Regions from separate parts of the Vibrio sp. SNU_ST1 genome, predicted to be linked through region 2. Evidence: predicted binding sites of a transcription regulator. Region 2 holds the regulator's gene; each other region holds the start of a gene.
What was found. Region 2 encodes PurR, which represses purine synthesis genes. Its sites were predicted from a motif close to TNANGNAAACGTTTNCNTNA; they were not measured.
Positions count from the first base shown of each region.

Region 1: glyA (serine hydroxymethyltransferase) is a predicted target of PurR. The motif match lies at 4,868-4,887, and genes of this name have one in related genera.
Region 3: purM (phosphoribosylformylglycinamidine cyclo-ligase) is a predicted target of PurR. The motif match lies at 2,910-2,929, and genes of this name have one in related genera.

Region 1 is NZ_CP130748.1:2,453,937-2,460,958, reverse strand. Features, by position in the region: gene treR (trehalose operon repressor TreR) at 1-359, shown strand, start outside; gene treB (PTS trehalose transporter subunit IIBC) at 564-1,988, shown strand; gene treC (alpha,alpha-phosphotrehalase) at 2,128-3,813, shown strand; gene Q5H80_RS10715 (YitT family protein) at 3,993-4,595, opposite strand; gene glyA (serine hydroxymethyltransferase) at 4,943-6,193, shown strand; gene Q5H80_RS10705 (hypothetical protein) at 6,431-6,757, opposite strand; gene Q5H80_RS10700 (DUF4250 domain-containing protein) at 6,997-7,022, opposite strand, start outside.
Region 2 is NZ_CP130748.1:1,147,320-1,154,341, forward strand. Features, by position in the region: gene glgA (glycogen synthase GlgA) at 1-1,398, shown strand, start outside; gene Q5H80_RS05115 (alpha/beta fold hydrolase) at 1,682-2,479, shown strand; gene Q5H80_RS05120 (DUF2007 domain-containing protein) at 2,608-2,925, opposite strand; gene Q5H80_RS05125 (TVP38/TMEM64 family protein) at 3,000-3,680, opposite strand; gene Q5H80_RS05130 (TfoX/Sxy family DNA transformation protein) at 3,835-4,425, opposite strand; cyclic di-GMP riboswitch class I at 4,553-4,638, opposite strand; gene purR (HTH-type transcriptional repressor PurR) at 4,809-5,813, opposite strand; gene torD (molecular chaperone TorD) at 6,132-6,779, opposite strand.
Region 3 is NZ_CP130748.1:2,398,389-2,405,410, forward strand. Features, by position in the region: gene Q5H80_RS10435 (DUF2066 domain-containing protein) at 1-532, opposite strand, end outside; gene Q5H80_RS10440 (uracil-xanthine permease family protein) at 808-2,046, shown strand; gene upp (uracil phosphoribosyltransferase) at 2,197-2,823, opposite strand; gene purM (phosphoribosylformylglycinamidine cyclo-ligase) at 2,993-4,033, shown strand; gene purN (phosphoribosylglycinamide formyltransferase) at 4,154-4,840, shown strand; gene Q5H80_RS10460 (class II glutamine amidotransferase) at 4,998-5,843, opposite strand; gene lpcA (D-sedoheptulose 7-phosphate isomerase) at 5,911-6,486, opposite strand.

The DNA of each region.
Region 1 (7,022 bases), 1.3 Mb from region 2:
AGGCCTATCTAGATTGGTGTGAAAGCGCTGGAGTGATTGCCAACTACCGTACTGGCCAACTTCATCATGAAAGTGCTTATCAGCTGGTGGATGAGGTACTAACCCCTAACACCCAAGCTATAGTCTGTGCTAGTGACACATTGGCTCTTGGTGTGATCAAACGTCTGCAAGAGCGACAACGTGAAGATGTGGTCGTCACCGGCGTTGGTGGTAATGATCTTCTCTCTTTCCTATTCCCACGAGTATTTAGCATTGATCCTGGTTACCAATCTGCAGGTAAACTGGCTGCTAATCTATTGATCTCTCAGCTTTTAGGCAATTCAGATATCTCTCATCACACTCAATCTCCGATTCTATAATCCACTCAATTAAGCGAAATTGAACCGCTTAGATTAAAATTAGAGTGTGATCTCTTTCAATTAATGGGACTGTTCCCATTTCAATTTATCATTCACGTGGGCATTATAATGACTGTGATTGGGAATGTTCCCATTAATCTAAATTCGAGTGGTTATCGCTGCATGGTTTAGGTGAGTAATTGAATGAAACCAGGGTGGGGTAGTATGAGTAAGATAGCGAAGCAAGACGTTGCGCGTCTTATCGAGTTAGTCGGTGGTAAAGAAAACATTGCAAGTGTCAGCCACTGTCTGACTCGACTGCGTTTCGTATTGAACGATACAGAGCAGGCAAACAAAGCTGAACTCGAAAAATTGAAGCTTGTAAAAGGCTGCTTTACTAACGCAGGTCAATTCCAAGTTGTGATTGGCACTGAAGTTGATGAAGTGTACGCACTTCTGATTGAACAGACAGGTAAAGAGGCATCATCAAAAGATGAGGCGAAGCTGGCTGCCCGTCAAAATATGAACTTCCTTGAGCGTGGTATATCCCATTTAGCCGAAATTTTCGTACCACTGCTGCCTGCCATCATTACTGGTGGTTTGATTCTTGGTTTCCGTAATGTGATTGGCGACATTCGCATGTTCGACGGCAAAACCTTGGTTGAGATAAGCCAATTCTGGGCTACCGTTCATTCTTTCTTGTGGTTGATTGGCGAAGCGATTTTCTTCTTTCTACCGGTTGGTGTGTGTTGGGCGACGGTTAAGAAACTCGGCGGAACCCCTATTTTGGGTATCACGCTCGGTGTAACTTTAGTTTCACCACAACTCATGAATGCATACATGATAGGTAAATCGGTACCTGAGGTGTGGGACTTTGGTTTGTTCGTGATTGAGAAAGTCGGTTATCAAGCTCAGGTGATCCCTGCGATGTTAGCGGGCGTGGCTCTGGCTTTCATTGAGACCAACCTTAAGCGCATTGTACCTTCTTATCTGTACCTAGTTGTCGTGCCATTTGTCTCGATCATCTTGTCTGTGATTCTGGCTCACGCCTTTATTGGTCCATTTGGTCGTATGTTGGGTGATGGTGTGGCATTCGCTGCCAAAGTGGCAATGACAGGTGACTTCGCGATTCTTGGTTCAGTGGTCTTTGGCTTCCTATACGCACCTTTGGTTATCACGGGCATTCACCACACAACCAACGCTGTGGACTTACAACTGATGCAAGACTTAGGTGGCACACCAATCTGGCCTTTGATTGCGCTATCAAACATTGCACAAGCTTCAGCGGTTGTCGGCATCATCATTTTGAGTAAGCGCGAAGGCGAACGAGACATCTCGGTACCTGCGGCAATCTCTGCGTACTTGGGTGTGACGGAACCAGCGATGTACGGCATCAACCTTAAATACAAATTCCCAATGCTGAGCGCAATGATCGGCAGTGCCGCAGCGGCTGCAATCTGTGGTAGTGCAGGTGTGATGGCGAATGGTATCGGTGTTGGTGGCTTGCCGGGCATCTTATCGATTCAGCCTCAATATTGGTCGATTTACTTAGTTGCGATGCTGGTGGCGGTTGTATTGCCGATAACGCTGACATTGTTCTTCTATAAACGAGCACAGATGAAAGGCGAGCTAGAAACCGCCAACGCGTAACGCATTTAATAAGCGATGACTTCAAGTAAGTCATCGCTTTTTCCCTTATTTATAGCTTTTTCTTTTAGTTATAACGGCTATTCGACCATGTGAGCATGGTGATTTTTTATTTATATTTTCTGGTAAGTGAGTGTTAGAGATGGCGATGACTGAGCATGATGAAAGTTGGTGGAAAACCGCAACTATCTATCAAATCTACCCAAAGAGCTTTTGTGACAGTGGTAGCAAAGGTACTGGCGATATTAAAGGGATCATTTCGAAACTGGATTACCTTAAACATTTTAGCGTGGATGCGATTTGGCTAACCCCAGTTTACGCGTCACCCATGATCGACAATGGTTATGATATCTCCGACTACTACGCGATTAACCCTCAATTCGGCACCATGGAAGACTTCGACCTGTTACTGTCTGAAGCGCACCAACGTGGCATCCGTATCGTGATGGATATCGTGGTAAACCATACTTCAACCGAGCATGCATGGTTCCAGTCTGCATTGGGTGACAAAAACAGCCCATATCGCGACTACTACATCTGGAAAGACCCAGTAAACGGTCAAGCACCAACTAACTGGCAGTCTAAGTTTGGTGGTAATGCATGGGAAATGGATGAGGCTACTGGTCAATATTTCCTACACCTATTCGCGAAAGAGCAGGCCGACCTTAACTGGGAAAACCCGGTTGTACGCGAAGAAGTGAAAGACGTTATCAGTTTCTGGGCTGAGAAGGGCGTTGATGGTTTCCGCTTGGATGTAATCAACCTGATTTCGAAACAGCAAGATTTCCCTAATGATGATATCGGTGATGGTCGTCGTTTTTACACTGACGGCCCGCGTGTACACGAATATCTGAAAGAGATCAGCGAAGCGGTATTCCAGAAATACGGTAGCGTGACAGTAGGCGAGATGTCTTCAACAACACTGGAGCACTGTCAGCAGTACTCAAATATTGATAACAGCGAGTTATCGATGGTGTTTAATTTCCATCACCTCAAGGTGGATTACACCAATGGTGAGAAGTGGACTAGTGCGCCGTTTGATTTCTTACAGCTAAAATCGATCTTCAACCATTGGCAAACAGGTCTGAATGGTAAGGGGTGGGGAGCACTGTTTTGGTGTAACCATGACCAACCGAGAGTCGTGAGTCGCTTGGGTAACGATCAACAATATCGTGTTGAATCGGCTAAAATGTTGGCTGCTTCTGTGCACATGATGCAAGGCACACCTTATATCTATCAAGGTGAAGAGATTGGCATGACCAACCCAGGTTACACCGAGATCAGCCAGTATCGTGATGTTGAGAGTACCAATATGTACGACATCATGGTGAACCGTGATGGTGTGGCGCATCAAGATATGATGGCGATTTTAGCGCAGAAATCTCGTGATAATTCTCGTACACCAATGCAATGGAACAGTGAGCCTTACGCCGGATTCTCACAAGCTCAACCATGGCTTGATGTGGCTAATAACTACACTGAAATCAACGCCGAGCAAGCGTTGGAAGATAAAGACTCTGTATTTTACTTCTACAAGGCTTTGATTGAGTTACGTAAACAGCTACCGGTGATTACGGATGGCAGCTATCAAGATCTATTGCCTGAGCATTCATCTGTATTTGCGTATGTTCGTGAGAGTGAAGGGCAAACTCTACTGTGCATTAATAACTATTATGGTGAAGAGGCTGAATGCGTTTTACCTGAACGTTTTGAGATGGCGAAGGTTAAGAGCTTGTTGTCTAATTATCAAGTGAGCGAGAGTTTAGTGGCGTCTCATCATCAAGTTTTGCGACCTTACGAGACTCGTATTCTCTTGATTGAAGATTAGCCTTGTTTCTATTTCTATTTCTATAAGCCTAATTCTATTCCCCTTAAGAATTAGGTTGTTAAAAAGGCTTTGGAGTGCTCCCCAAAGCCTTTTTTAGTTATGCCTGGATTATCGTGCCAGGTCTGCTTGCGAGAAGCTAGAGCATAAATTGCCTGTCACGACAGAGTTGGTAATGAATGCTAGGACGCGTAATTCACCGAGTAGCGAGTTGGTTTGTGGTTCATTGCCAATACGATGTTCAATACTGCGGTGCCTAATACAGATACGGCAATCACCCAAGGTGATACAAAGAAGAACGATGCAAATAGAATACAAGCATCAATGCCCATCTGAGTTTTTCCTACCGAGATACCGTAGCGGTCTTGGATAAACAAACACAATACGTTGAAGCCACCGAGGCTTGAGCGATGACGGAATAGGATAAGCATACCTAAGCCCATTAACAGACCACCGGCAACAGCACAGTAGATCTCGTTATGAACTTCTAGCGAGATCACTAAGTATAAATGATCAGCAAACACCGAGACTAAAGCGCCAGCAATTGCACTGCTAATGGCAAAGCTACGACCAAATCGTTTCCAAGCTAATAAATAGAATGGACAGTTGGCAACAAAGTACAAAATACCAAAGGTTACAGGTAAGAATTGACTCAAAAGCAGAGCCAAGCCAGTAGTACCACCGGTAAGCAGATTTGCTGACTGCAAAAAGAAGACGCCTAACGCCACCAAAAACGTGCCAGTAAGAATGGCTACCCAATCTTCTTTACGTGAGTGTTTTTCCATCGTTTTTATAATTACCTAACCAATAAAGGCGTGCATAGTAGAGAAAAACCTTAGCTTTCGGTAGCTTGAGGTGCAAAATTAAGGTAAACCTATGTAATCTGCGTTTTACAGGGTGTAAAGCGTAAAATTGACAGTAAGCGTCATCTTTGGTTGGATAAGCTCAATAACCATGATGAATCTTATTTGTGATTATGAAAAAACTGCATGATAAAATTGCAATTAGCTCTTTCTGACCTAGATCAAATTATGTAGAATGCGTCACATCAAAACGGTGACGGAAACGTTTGCTTTCGGTCGTTGTGTGGTTTTTTTGAAACTTTCAGTACAATCTGAGTCAGGAGATACAGATGCTTAAGCGTGACATGAACATTGCTGATTACGATGCGGACCTATTCGCAGCTATCCAAGAAGAAACTCTTCGTCAGGAAGAGCACATCGAACTTATCGCTTCAGAAAACTACACAAGCCCACGTGTAATGGAAGCTCAAGGTTCTCAACTTACAAACAAATACGCTGAAGGCTACCCTGGTAAGCGTTACTACGGTGGTTGTGAGTTCGTAGATAAAGTTGAAACTCTAGCAATCGAACGTGCATGTGAATTGTTTGGCGCTCAATACGCGAACGTACAACCTCACTCAGGTTCTCAAGCAAACAACGCTGTATACATGGCACTACTGAATGCTGGCGATACTGTTCTAGGTATGAGCCTAGCGCACGGTGGTCATCTAACTCACGGTTCTCCTGTAAACTTCTCTGGTAAGCTTTACAACATCATCCCTTACGGTATCGATGAAGCAGGTCAAATCGATTACGAAGAGATGGAAGCGCTAGCTATCGAGCACAAACCTAAGATGATCATTGGTGGTTTCTCAGCTTATTCTCAAGTTTGTGATTGGGCGCGCATGCGTGAAATCGCTGACAAAGTAGGTGCTTACTTCTTTGTAGATATGGCTCACGTTGCCGGTCTAATCGCTGCAGGCGTTTACCCGAACCCAGTTCCACACGCTCACGTTGTAACAACTACAACGCACAAAACGCTTGCTGGTCCTCGTGGTGGTCTTATCCTTTCTAACGAAGGCGAAGATCTTTACAAGAAACTAAACTCAGCAGTATTCCCTGGTGGCCAAGGTGGCCCTCTAATGCACGTTATCGCTGGTAAAGCAGTAGCGTTCAAAGAAGCTCTAGAACCAGAATTCAAAGAATACCAAGCTCGCGTAGTTGCTAACGCAAAAGCAATGGTTGCTGAATTCCTAGCACGCGGTTACAACATCGTTTCAGGTTCTACAGAGAACCACCTGTTCCTAGTTGACCTAATCGACAAAGACATCACAGGTAAAGAAGCTGATGCAGCACTAGGTTCAGCTAACATCACAGTTAACAAGAACTCAGTACCAAACGATCCACGTAGCCCGTTCGTTACTTCTGGTATCCGTATCGGTTCTCCCTCTATCACTCGTCGCGGTTTCTCTGAAGCAGACGCGAAAGAGCTAGCAGGTTGGATGTGTGACATCCTAGATAACATGGGTGATGAGTCTGTTATCGAAGCAACTAAAGCGAAAGTACTAGAGATCTGTAAGCGTCTACCTGTTTATGCTTAATTTTTCTGCGTAGTAATTTGAACTTCGTTGTCGAGCATGCTTACTTACATCCGTAAGCTCCGCGTGCTCTCCTAGAGTTTCAAACGACTACTTTGAAAATGATTTTAAAGGCTCCTTTTGGGGAGCTTTTTTGTATCTGTAGGTATGAGAGTTAAGTTATCTGAGAATACAGAAAGGCGGGTACTAAAAAGGGCTAATGCTTTCGCATTAACCCTTTGTTGTTTTCTGGTATCAGCTTTACTTTTTGATGCTAAGTAGGGTGCCTGACTTACACTTGAAAGAGTAGTAGTGACGGCTTTCGTTGAATTTACCTAAGCCTTCGCCATCACAATAGTCGATGTTGATATCGCGCATGATTTCTAGCGTATCTTCACTGTTTAAGGCAAATTTAGAGCCGTCAGAGCAGACGATACGTACTCTTTCATCATGGCTTACAGAGTAGATATCGACTTCAGTATTACACAGCTCAAAAGAGGCTTCACGGAAGTTGTCTTGCTGAGTGTTTGAAGCACAACCTGCGGTAAATACGGCTGCGATAACGGCTAAAAGTCCGAGTCTTTTCATTGTTAGTCCTTCGATATCATCGAATTTAGTGATGAGTTTTATATGCTGTTTGCAGTAGCCTATACAACAACACGCTTTGATTCAAGGATCGTTGTTTGACTCTAGGCTATAAAAATATAGGCGAAAACAGATAATTTCTAATAAGTTTATTCGTCTTTGACCTATTATGTACCCGGCTAAAAAATGAAAAAAGACCAACACAGAGGTTGGCCTTTCAAAATCAAGCTTGTTCTAAATGATTATCTAAACTGTTTGGCTTCCGGAA
Region 2 (7,022 bases):
AAAAGTGGTGGCTTGGCTGATGTAGCCAAGGCACTGCCAAAAGCGTTACAAACACTCGAACAAGATGTTCGAGTGACCATCCCTGCTTATAGAAACATTCCAAACATTGAATCAGCTGACGTGATTTTGTCGACCGAGCTCGATCATTGGCCTCATACTGCTTATCAAGTCAAAAAGTTGAGTGTCGAAGGTGTTCAAATCTTCGCTATTGAATGTGCCAAGTATTTCGACCGTCCTGAAATGTACGCAGAGAACAATCAAGCGTATGCTGATAACGGAGAGCGCTTCTCGTTCTTCAGTACGGCTTGTCTCGATATGCTTCCTAAGCTCGCGTTCCAACCTGATATCATTCATGCAAATGACTGGCACACAGGTTTTGTGCCTTTCTTGCTTAAATCACGTTATCAACGACACGATTTTTTTGAAAATACACGCAGTGTTCTCTCGGTTCACAATGCGGTTTTCAAAGGGGTGTTCGCATACGATGAACTGCAATGTTTGCCAGAGATGCACAGTTACAATGTGCCTGAGGCATCTGTAAGCGACACTCATGTCACTATGCTAAAAGCAGGGGTGATGTGTGCTGATAAGGTCAATGCAGTAAGCCCAACGTATGCAGAAGAGCTGAAAACGGAGTTAGGTAGCCATGGCATGGCAGCAGAGTTCCAACATCGTTCGGCAGACTTATTGGGCATTCTCAATGGTTGTGATTATGGAGCTTGGAACCCGGAAACAGACGCTTTCCTTCCTCGTAAATTCAAAGCAACGAAACACAGCATGACTCGTGGGAAGTCTGCTTGTAAGCAAAAACTGCAACAAGATGTTGGTTTACCCGTTACCGATTGTGCGGTTTATGGCATGGTTTGTCGTCTGACCAACCAAAAAGGCGTTCATTACTTACTGCCTATCATCGAGCAGTTCTTGAAAAACGAATTGCAGATCGTGATTGTTGGTACTGGCGATCCGGTTTTGGCTAGTCAATTGAAAGAGCTATCAGCACTTCATTCAGACAAGTTCTCATTCGTCGAAGCCTACAATAATGAACTAGCGCACTTGGTTGAAGCGGGCTCTGACTTTTTCTTGATGCCTTCTGAATTTGAGCCTTGTGGCTTGAACCAAATCTACAGCATGGCTTACGGTACTTTACCGATTGTTCGTTCTGTGGGAGGTTTAAAAGACAGCGTGAATGATTACGATGAGGATCCAGAGGTCGCGACTGGCTTTGCTTTTGAGGAGCCTACACCGCAAGCATTGCTAGCGGTATTGCATCGTTCATTACTACTTTATGCTCAAAATCCAGCAGAAATTAAACGCGTTCAACTTTACGCGATGCAACAAGACTTTAGTTGGGAAGATGCGGCAGAAGAATATCTTGCGATGTACCATTCTGCATTTTAACTTGTTGACTTAGCTTTAAAATTCAATTGTTGAATAACAACCGTTCATAATAAAAGAAGGCGCTCTGCTGATAGAGTGCCTTTTTGTTTTCTGGTCAGATCACATCACGTTTCCAAAGACAAAGCTTGCAAACTCATTTTAGTCAGGTAGAAAAGGTGGTCAGGTATTCACATGACTAGTGTTGGGTTTGACACTATTATCACTTAAAATTCTTAATTGCGTGATATCCTTAGTCATCGCCTTGTGATGAGGCTCAGCTCCATAAATAAATTAAGCGATAGGTATGTCTGAGAGTTTATTATTTCATAAAACATTTACTCACCCTACGAGCGATGAGTGGGTTGTGTTTGTGCATGGCGCAGGGGGCAGTTCCTCCATTTGGTTTAAGCAGATCAAAGCGTATAAACAGCATTTCAACTTGCTTCTCATTGACTTGAGAGGGCACGGTAAATCAGACAACATACTTAAAGATCTGATTTCGAACCGTTATACGTTCAAATCGGTAACGCTCGATATTCTTAAAGTGTTAGATCATCTCAAAATCCGATCCGCACACTTTGTGGGTATGTCTTTGGGTACAATTATCGTTCGTAATGTGGCTGAATTGGCGGCAAGCAGAGTACGTTCGATGGTGCTTGGTGGTGCCGTCACTAAACTCAACACTCGATCTCAAGTCTTAATCAAATTAGGAAACCTGAGTAAGCACATCATTCCTTATATGTGGCTATACAGCCTGTTTGCTTATGTTGTGATGCCGCAAAAAAGTCAAAAAGAATCACGTCACCTGTTTATCCGCGAAGCGAAAAAGCTGTGCCAAAAAGAGTTCAAGCGCTGGTTTATCCTCACGGCTGATGTAAACCCATTGATGAAATATTTTAAAGACAGAGAGTTGCCGATTCCGACTTTGTATTTGATGGGCGAGCGCGATTACATGTTCATCAAGCCTGTTAAAGAAATGGTCGAAGCGCACGAGTCGAGCGAGTTGGTAGAAATTGCCAACTGTGGGCATGTATGTAATGTAGAAAATCCTGAAGAATTCAATCAACAATCTATCGCTTTTATCCAAAAGCAAATCCAGTGATTCTCTAGGTTGATTATCAAAGCAGATGATTCAATAGAATTAAAATAAAAACGGGAAGCTAATTTAGCTTCCCGTTTTTATTTGGAGGAGGTATTGATCGAATCGTGTCTGTAATAACTGAAGCTCTGCTATTCAGGTGAAGCAGCGCCGCACTGCCAACAAGACCCGAATTGTGCTTCATTGATTTCATGACACTCACCACAACGCCACTCTTCATAGATGATTGAATCTTGCTGTTTTTGGTAGTCATTGACGATCGTGCGGGCTTTACTAGCGAGTTCTGCCTCATATAACCATACGTAAGGGTCTGTATCTTCGGTAAATGGGATTTCACCCTTTAAACCAAACAAACCCTCACCACGGACTTCACACGCAATATTCTCACTTTCTAACAAGCCACAGATGATATGAGCTTCTGTCGGATTCGATGCACTGAAGATTTTCATTGAAATAGAACCTTATTTGGTTGCATGCGTTAGCTATTTAGTTATTTAGCTATTTAGCTATTTAGTTATTTTCGTTACTCAGCGACAGGTGCTGAGCGAAATTTATTCATCAACCATTTAGCAATAATTGGGAATACACCCAGTAAGGCAAATGACAACAGTACTGAGGGAGACACGATGCCTGAAAGGGAATCAATTTCTGCGAGTTGAGTTCCGGCATTCAAGAAAACAGCCGTACCCGGTAGCATCCCGATTTGACTCGTAATGTAGTAACGACTTACCGACATCGGTGTTAGACCCATCAATAGATTGATAAGGAAAAACGGGAAAACAGGAATCAAACGAAGTGAGAATAAGTAAAATGCCCCGTCTTTTTCTACACCCTTGTTAATAGTTGCTAACTTGTCACCAAACTTTGTTTGGATCCAGTCTCGTAACAGGTAGCGGCTACTTAGAAACGCAAGCGTTGCACCAATGGCACTTGCGAAAGAGACTAGCAGTAAACTGTTCCAGAAGCCAAATAGCGCAGCCCCTAGTAGCGTAACAACCGCGGCGCCAGGAATTGAGAAAGCCGTAATCATGACATACGCGACAAAGTAGATAGCGGCGGCGGCAATGAAATTGCTCTCGATGTAGTCATTCAAAACAGCTTGTTGGGTTTTCGCATTTTCAAGCGTTAAGTATTGGCCGAAATTGACGCCTAACAAGACGATGGTTATGACCAACACAATACCTAATATCATTTTTTTACTCATTGATATTTCCTCTAAATTTTCAATGCATACCATTAGTTTTTCAATGTATACGATTAGTATAGATAGACAGGCAAAGCATAGAATAACTTTCACCAGATATAAAAAAAGCCGCAGGAATGCGGCTTAGTTATCTAGATAGTTTGCACTGACAATGTTAATTGACGTGATTGATAAGCTCTTCACGACGTTGCTGCGGTATAACAGACCAATGTGTACCATTGATCGCGCCTTCTAGCGCCCATAAAAGTTCAATACTGACAGAAGACGCATGCGATTCTTTGATGGCGTTAAATGCGTTTACAGAGCCAGATTCATATAAACGTTCTACAGAATCGATCCCTGCCTTTTTCAGCATCCGCTCGGTAGCGAGTCGAAGGTTAGGCAGATCTTTGAGTCGAGTTGGTTTAGCAGAAGATTGTTCAGCTTTCTCTTCTTTAGCAAAACCTAGAGACGTAGTCGCAAGCTGCAAGATTTTCTCTTGGTCTTGCCATAAGCCTTCAGGTAAAGCGAAATATTTAGTAACGACAGGAAAACCACGTTTTTTGTAGACGTACGGTTGAAATCCTTGTTGTTCGAATTGTTGCGTTGTGCATTTGTCAGCTCGTATATGCAACTGGTCATTCACAACCAGGGCAAACATTGTGTCATCAGCAAAAAGCCCGAATCCACCAAACATTGAGCGTGACTTAATTTTTCCTAGGGGCTCAAATAATTTCATTGAGTCCTTTAGTATCGGTTTATCCATGTTATTTATCTCGGTGTATTTGAACTACGCCACCAAATAAGCAGGTCCGAGAGATTAGCAAAATGTTGCAATTAAATTGTCAATAGGCTGTAAATTACTAAAGTATTAGCAGTTACTGCATTTTGCCATCGGTAACCCCGCTACCATACCAACGAGTGGTTTAGGCCGGAAGCTTTGCGTCCCACTTTTTCAAGTGGTTTGCCCTGTGCGTGACTGGGTTGTTAGAATAAAGTTTTTGTTGAATTAGGCTCACACTTCTTATTTTAAAATGTGACATTGCTTCAATTAATGATCTTCGAGATATGCATGTAAGTGCATTTTGTTTGTTGAAAAAAAAAACGCACCTAAAGGTGCGCTTGATTAAACTAAACTCATTACATCAATTAATTTAACGTTTTAACTGTACTTCGCTCAACAATTTCAGGGTGCATTTCGAAGACGCGTTTTTCGTGGTCTTTGTCTTTAATACGCTCTAGTAGTATTTCGAATGCATTTTTACCAACACGGCGCTTAGGTTGGTGAACCGTCGTTAACGGTGGAGAGAAGTATTCAGCTAATTCTATGTTGTCGTAACCGATCACTGAGATATCTTCAGGAATACGAATACCTTTTTCTTGCAATCGGCTCATCAGTCCTAATGCCATTGTGTCGTTAAAACAGAATACTGCGGTAGGGCGATCTTCCATCTCAATGATTTGGTCAGCAGCAATCACAGCGGTGTCACACTCAAAGTTGCCTTCGATGATCATATTTTCATCGGCAGTAATCTTAGCTTCATTGAGTGCGCGCTTGTAACCTGAGATGCGTTCAACACATGCTGCTTTGTCTAAGTGGCCACTTAAACATGCAATCTTGGAGTGACCGCGCTCAATGAGGTATTTGGTTGCTAGGTAGCCACCTTCTTCAGAGTTATCGATGATCTTATCAGCTTGAGAGCTCTCAGGACCCCAGTCCATGATAACTTTAGGGATGTCCGCGTGACGGTCTAACATCTCTCTTAGTTCTTCAGTTAGGTCAGAACACATAACTAAGATGCCATCTACACGTTTCTCTGCAAGCATTCGAATGTAGTCACGTTGCTTTTCGTAGATACCGCCCGTATTACACAGGATCAAAGTGTAACCTTGACGGTAACAGTAGCTTTCAACACCATCAATAACTTCAGAGAAGAAGAGGTTAGTTGATTGAGTCACTAACATGCCGATAGTGCGTGTTGTATTGCACTTCAAACTACGAGCAACGGCACTTGGCGCATAGTTAAGTTCGTCTACGGCTTTATTAACTTTTTCTTGAGTCGCTTCAGCAACAAAGCGAGTTTTGTTGATTACGTGAGAAACGGTTGTTGTTGATACGCCGGCTAAGCGTGCGACATCTTTTATAGTGGCCATGTTTTTATCCTATTAGAAGCTACTTTCCCAAAGTACGGAATGAAGTAGCCGTTAAGCTACCTAACTAAGAGCTTAAATTTGTAGGGCTCTTTGGGTACTAAAGTGCTAAAAAACAAAAAACCGCTATTGAGCGGCTTGTCTTAACACCGAAATGCTCTGAACTTCAATAAGTGTAGCATTTCGTGAATGTTTCATATTTTATCGTTTGCGGTCACAATTTTAGACTGACTAGAAATTACTCGCAATAAAATTCACCCAGAAATCCGGGTGAATGGTCACAATTCTATTGAATTTATTTATCGAGTCGTCAAAAAAAGCTTATTCGCCAGCTAGGTATTGAGTGTCTAATTTGCAGAATGCCAATAGCAGGGATGAGACTGAAGCGTAGAAACCGAATGTGTCAATGTCATGACATTTAACGTTGAACTTTGGTACCCAAGTAAGCAGTTGCTGTTCGATAAATTGCTGTTGAACAGTGAAGGATTTCTCTAGTTCCTCTTCAAGATCCGTTTCGTTCGAACGAATGATTAGATTACCTAGGAAATCAAGTTCGATAGCAATGTGGTCAGCGGGCTCTTTTAGGTCTTGGTTAACCACTAAGTTGTGTTTAGCCATGATCTCTTCCATATCTTTTGCTGGCTTATCGTTCAAAAGGCCTGTCTGGCCGATATACATAGAAGCGTAAGGAAGTGCGCCATGTTTATCAGTCTTTAAGAATAAGTCACAGAAGTCAGCAGACAATTCTAATTGAGCATCTTCACGTGTTTGTAGACGGTTTAGCGCATCCACTAAGCTATCAATCGCCGGCTTTAGTGTTTCATTTTCGCCTAAACCAGTTAGGAAAGAACGAATTTCAACAGAGTGGTAGTGATCGAGTTCTTCTTGAGTGAGCTCTTTAGCGAACAAGCTTGATAGCCACCAGTATATTTCTGCTCGTTGTTCGTTGAATGCTTTCGTATCTTTCATTTCTTAGATCCTGATTTAGTCTTGTGGTGTGTGTATACCTAGCATCGTTGAGTGATTTGTGTATAGGCACACCAAGGCTGAATAACAAGGTTATTTGCGAAACGCAAAGTTACTCGTTAGTAGTAATGCCTATATTGAATTGCGATGGGCGACAAATAGCAAGGTTTAAGATTGTCTTGTATCAAAAAAAAATCATGTTTCTGGCTTTTATCTTCTGTAGTACTAGAATTGTTACGAGTTATG
Region 3 (7,022 bases), 1.3 Mb from region 2:
TGCCCCATAAATCCGAGGTAGCGATTCCCGTAACATCGTCAAAATCACCAACAGGAAACATCAAAGGCAAACCTCGCTCTTTTGCATTGGCTTGTAAGCCTGCAACTAACAGTGAGTTGGAGTGTTCCCAGACAATGTTCTTGTCGTAGTTATTCTCTTCCACCAGCCAAACAAGAATATTTGAGCGTGTATCAGGCCAGTACGGTAATTGCGCTTGAGTCAGTAGTGAACGAATTTGGGCGCCGTTAAAACGCATGCGCAATGTTGATTGGTCATTGCTTTCGCCAAAACTCATTTGAGACATGTACTGCGCACTCTTACGCATCGCCTTTTGAATCGTCTCATTCGACGCGACATCAGTTTGGCCAGTCGCACGTATCAATACCTGCTCCATGCCAGTATTTCTTGCCACTTGTTCTGGTTGTTTGTCTTCGGCGTTAATCGCAACTTCAGCACTAAAGATATCTACTTGAGTTAAGGCATAACTCGGAGAGGCTAATAGTCCCATCAACAACAATGCTATGTAGCGCATATTGATCCTAATATTCAAAGCTTGTGCCTTGATGATAAGCAACTATGGATTGAGGGGCAAGGTCGATAGCGCACACTGCGTTTAATAACCACAAAATATCACCTAACCATGATAAATCGTTCACTTGTAAACTAAATTTTTCTTATTTTGATAGAGATAAACATCACTAATATAAATAAATTTGATCTACCCGACATAGCAACCGATTGCCAAGTGATAGAATCCCGCGAATTTTTATTTTCACTTTTCATATAAAGACCATTTAAGGACATAACATGAAAAATGCTTTGCAAGGTGCGCAAATGCTATTTGTTGCTTTTGGCGCACTTGTATTGGTGCCCCTGCTGACAGGCCTTGACCCAAACGTAGCGCTCTTTGGTGCAGGTATCGGTACCCTTCTATTCCAACTTATTACACGCCGTTCAGTGCCAATCTTCTTAGCGTCTTCTTTTGCATTCATCGCACCTATCATGTTCGGCATTCAAACTTGGGGTGTTGGTGCAACCATGGGCGGCCTTATGGCTGCAGGTGTTGTGTATGTATTAATGGGTGCATTGATTAAAGTACGTGGTGTCGCCTTCATCCATAAACTGCTTCCCCCAGTCGTGGTTGGCCCTGTAATCATGGTTATCGGTTTAGGTCTTGCACCTGTTGCGGTAAACATGGCTCTAGGTAAAACAGGCGATGGTGCGGTTCAACTGATTGAAGCAGACGCCGCGTTATGGATTTCTTCTATCTCATTACTGGTAACGATTGTCATCAGTGTTTTCTCGAAAGGCTTTCTTAAGCTGCTGCCGATCTTCGGCGGTATTGTTGCTGGTTATGTGACGAGCTTAGTATACGGCGTCGTTGATTTTACCCCTGTAGCTCAAGCTGCTTGGTTAGCTCTACCAAACTTCACAGCACCAGAGTTCAACATCAACGCTATCTTTTTTATGGTATTTGTAGCGATTGCACCTGCTGTTGAACACGTAGGCGACATGCTTGCTATCTCTAATGTAACCGGTAAAGACTACCTTAAGAAGCCAGGTTTACACCGCACAATTACTGGTGACGGTGTGGCAACGATTGCAGCTTCTATGCTAGGCGCGCCACCAAACACAACGTACAGTGAAGTTACGGGAGCTGTAATGTTAACTAAAGCATTCAACCCTGTGATCATGACTTGGGCTGCAGTAACAGCCATTGTTCTGGCGTTAGTAGGTAAGCTAGGCGCTCTATTACAAACGATTCCAGTTCCTGTTATGGGCGGCATCATGATTCTACTGTTTGGTTCTATCGCAACCGTAGGCTTGAATACTCTAATTCAGAACAAAGTCGACCTACACAAATCACGTAACCTTGTGATTGTGGGTATAACCCTAGTATTCGGTATTGGCGGCATGGCATTTGGCATCGGCGACTTTAGTCTGCAAGGCGTAAGCTTATGCGGCATCGTGGCAATTCTACTTAACCTAATTCTTCCAGAAGAGTTAGGCGACAACACAGTGGTAGACAAAGCTCAGATCGACTAACTGATTGATTGAGGCTTGTGATACTAAGTAAAAAGCATCACAAGTTAGTAAGATCAAAAAAGGGAGAGCATCGAATGCTCTCCCTTTTTATTAATACGGCTAATTCAGCGAGTTAAGAAACGGTTTAGCGTAACTTAAGCTGAAACCAAATTACTTAGTACCGAAGATCTTATCACCAGCATCGCCAAGACCAGGAACAATGTAGCCCTTGTCGTTTAGCTTCTCATCGATTGCAGCAGTGTAAAGCTCAACATCTGGGTGCGCTTTTTCTAGTGCAGCGATACCTTCAGGGGCAGCAACAAGTACCAGTACTTTAAATACTTTACAGCCTTGCTCTTTTAGAAGGTCAAGAGTTGCAATCATAGAACCGCCAGTTGCTAACATTGGATCAACCACTAGAGCAATACGCTCATCAATGTTAGATGCTAGCTTGTTGAAGTATGGTACAGGCTCTAATGTTTCTTCGTCGCGGTAGATACCCACGACACTGATTCGAGCACTTGGCATATGCTCTAAAACACCATCCATCATGCCTAGACCTGCACGTAGGATTGGCACTACTGTTACCTTTTTACCTTTAATTTGGTCAACTTCTACTGGGCCGTTCCAACCATCAATAGTTACACGTTCAGTTTCAAAGTCTGATGTCGCTTCGTATGTTAGAAGGCTACCCACTTCTGTCGCTAGCTCACGAAAACGCTTAGTACTAATGTCACCTTCACGCATCAGGCCAATTTTATGTTTTACTAGCGGGTGTTTCACTTCAACAACTTTCATTTCCAACTCCGGCAATATTTAAACAAACCTGTAGATTATACACGAACTGTGGGGTTATTTCAGAATCTTTATTCTAATAAAAAAAACCGCGCAAACGTTTGCTCTTGGTAATCAAGCCCTGTTAGAATAGCGCCGTTTTCACATCCAACTTAAGTTCGAGGACTATCCCGTGAGTGGTAATACTTCTTCTCTAAGCTACAAAGACGCTGGTGTTGATATCGATGCAGGTAATGCACTAGTAGACCGTATTAAAGGTGCTGTTAAACGCACTCGTCGCCCTGAAGTAATGGGCGGTATTGGTGGCTTTGGCGCCCTATGTGAACTTCCAACGAAATACAAAGAGCCGGTACTTGTTTCAGGTACTGATGGTGTTGGTACTAAACTTCGCCTTGCTTTGGATCTGAAAAAACACGACACCATTGGTATCGACCTAGTGGCAATGTGTGTGAACGACCTAATCGTTCAAGGTGGTGAGCCGCTATTTTTCCTAGATTACTACGCAACAGGTAAGCTAGATGTAGATACAGCAGCAGACGTTGTTTCTGGTATTGCTGAAGGCTGTGTTCAAGCTGGTTGTGCATTAATCGGTGGTGAAACGGCTGAGATGCCTGGCATGTACGAAGGCGATGACTACGATGTTGCTGGCTTCTGTGTTGGTGTTGTAGAAAAAGCGAATATCATCGATGGCACTAAAGTAGCAGCAGGCGACGCACTTATCGCTGTTGGCTCAAGTGGTCCACACTCAAACGGTTACTCTTTAATTCGTAAAGTTCTAGAAGTTTCTGGTGCTGATAAGAGTGAAGAACTGGAAGGTCGCACTATCGGTGAGCACCTACTAGAACCAACTAAGATTTACATCAAATCGGCACTTAAGATGATTGCAGAGCATGACATTCATGCTATCTCGCACATCACAGGTGGTGGTTTCTGGGAAAACATCCCACGCGTACTTCCTGAAGGTACTAAAGCAGTGATTGATGGCAAGAGCTGGGAATGGCCTGCTATCTTCAACTGGCTACAAGAGAAAGGTAACGTGGAGACATTTGAAATGTACCGCACTTTCAACTGTGGTGTAGGCCTAGTTGTTGCTCTACCTAAAGATCAAGCAGACGCTGCTGTTGAACTACTGAAAGCCGAAGGCGAAAACGCTTGGGTTATCGGTGAGATCGCAAACGCTGAAGCTGGCGAAGAGCAAGTTGAAATCAAATAAGTGATGTAATCGCTTATTTAGTTAATAGATGAGGACCTAATGGTCCTCATTTTGCTATTTAGCCCGCAGAAAACCTTAGTTTATATAGGTACATTGTAAACAGTCCCGTTAATCAATCGCATGACCCACTCTATGAAGAACAGCCATTCTATGAATAACAGTCACTCTAAGAAAAACATCGTCGTTTTAGTCTCAGGAAGCGGAAGTAACTTACAGGCAATTTTGGACGCCTGCGATAGCAATATGATTGATGCTTCAGTTAAAGCTGTCTTCTCAAATAAAGCAGAAGCTTTTGGTTTAGAGCGAGCGAAAACCGCTGGCGTTGACGCGAATTCAGTGAACCCAAAAGACTTTGGATCACGAGAAGAGTTTGATCATGAATTGATGATTCAAATCGATGCCTACCAACCCGATTTGATCGTACTTGCAGGCTATATGCGAATCCTAAGCCCAGAGTTTGTTCGTCACTATGCAGGTAAAATGGTCAACATCCACCCTTCTCTATTGCCTAAGTACCCTGGGCTACACACCCACCAGCGTGCCATTGATGCACAAGACAAAGAGCATGGCACAAGCGTCCACTTTGTTACCGAAGAGCTCGATGGTGGTCCTGTGATCTTACAAGCTAAGGTGCCAGTATTTGAAGATGATGATGCGGACATGTTAGCAAACCGAGTGCTGACTCAAGAGCATTGTATTTACCCGATGGTTTGTAAATGGTTTGCTGAAGATCGTTTATCGATGGTAAACGGGAAGGCTGTCTTAGACGGTGAAACATTAGGTACACACGGTTACGCAGAAGAGTAATTCGTTGGGCTCCTCTAGCTAAGTAAATCGCGGAAGAAAAAAGTAAATCGCGGAAGAAAAAGCCTAAAAAAAGTCCGAATACAAAAAGGCCGCTCACTGACTTATTAGTACAGTAAGCGGCCTTTTTTAATCAGGACAAATAATAGTATCGACTAGATTAGCTCAATGGTTCTGTAGGTGCTTGGCTTGCCACCTTTTTAGGTGCGTAAGCGACATCTTCCAACGCTTGGTGGTTGTTGCCAATTAACTCTCCAAAATGAAACAGCGCGTATTCACCCGGCTTCATTCTAAACCACTCTTCATTGTCTGTTAGAGGCTGAGTTGCAACGACTGTTACCACATCATTGGGCGTAGTTTCTTCTTGGAAGTTAATCTCAACATCTTCATCAATCAGGCTCGCGTTACCAAAAGGAGCACGTCTTGTTATCCAGTACAAATGGTTCGTACAGTAGTTCATCACGTACTCACCATCACTGAGCAGCATATTGAAAACACCTTTCTCTCGTAGCTGGTCACAACACTCAGCAACAAAGCGAAACATACCTTCCATATCTTGAGGAGGTTCAGGAAAACGATCTTCAAGTTGTTTCAACAACCAACAGAAAGAGAGTTCACTGTCCGTCTCACCGACAGGTCTGAATCGACCACTAACCAGATCATCATAATCCGTTAGTTGACCATTGTGAGCAAAGGTCCAGTATCGTCCCCAAAGCTCACGGGTAAAAGGGTGAGTATTTTCTAGATTAACGCCACCACGGTTGGCTTGACGGATATGACTGACAACAGCTTGGCTCTTAATTGGGTAGTTTTGAACCAACTCAGCGATCTTAGATTCACAGCTAGGATTAGGATCTTTAAATGTACGAAAACCCTTTCCTTCATAGAAGGTAATACCCCAACCATCACGATGTGGGCCGGTATTGCCTCCACGCTGCATAAGACCAGTAAAGCTAAAACAAATATCAGTTGGCACATTCGCGCTCATACCGAGCAATTCACACATGGTTTAATCTACTCCCTATAAAAACCAATGGAGCCACAAACCTAGGCTCCAAATGTCTGTAAAACTATTATTCCATTTCTTTTTCAACAAGCTGAATCACAATGTGGATGATCTTAATGTGAATCTCTTGGATACGGTCAGCGTAGCCAAAGTGTGGCACTCGGATTTCGATATCAGCACAACCTGCCATTTTACCGCCATCTTTACCGGTAAGCGCAATGGTTTTCATACCTTTAGCTTGAGCAGCTTCAATTGCTTTTAAGATGTTGGCAGAGTTACCTGAAGTCGACAAACCAAATAACACATCACCTTTACGGCCTACCGCTTCTACATAACGAGAAAATACGTGATCGTAGCCAAAGTCATTACTCACACAAGACAGATGACTAGGATCTGAAATCGCAATACCAGCGTAACCTGGACGATTTTCACGGTATCGGCCTGTTAGCTCTTCCGCGAAGTGCATTGCATCACAGTGTGAACCACCGTTACCACAAGAAAGCACTTTGCCCTCTTGCTTGAATGAATCTGCGATCATTTTTGCAGCAGCTTCAATTTGAGCAATGTTATGGTCATCACTCAAGAACTTGTTCAGAACGTCAGCAGCTTCGTTCAATTCACTTTTGATTAGGTCTTGGTACATTTGGCTTATCTCTTATGTTTTTTGACGCAACTTAAAGTGCGTGAAATGAGAATTGAGGGTTTTCCCCTCTTTATAACTGAGTTTACCCACAAACATGAAATAGTGTCGACACTTAAGCCCAAAGATTGCCACCTTTATTAGGGTCTGTTGACCTTTCGAGCTGATTTTTGCAGATCTTTGTGGGAAATTTATACAAGGCAGAGGCTTTGACGTATAGCTAGCCTACATGAAAAGCCAATAACGCAGTAGAAATGAACCACAAAGGCTGCCCGAAGGGTTCGGCTAAAATCGTTTTATGCTTTGTTGAAGAATATTTTCTTAGAATGACTAGGCTACATACTCTTCGCCGCGCCTAAAACGATTTTATCTCGAACAAAATTGAACCACGAAAAATCAACAGCCCCTAACCTCTCACTGTCGATCCGTCCAAATATTCACCACCAACCTCTCACAATTAGAACTTTAACTCTATTGAGATCACTTTTTATTCACTTTGGAGTTTTACAAATATTTAATATTTTGTTTACACTTGACTG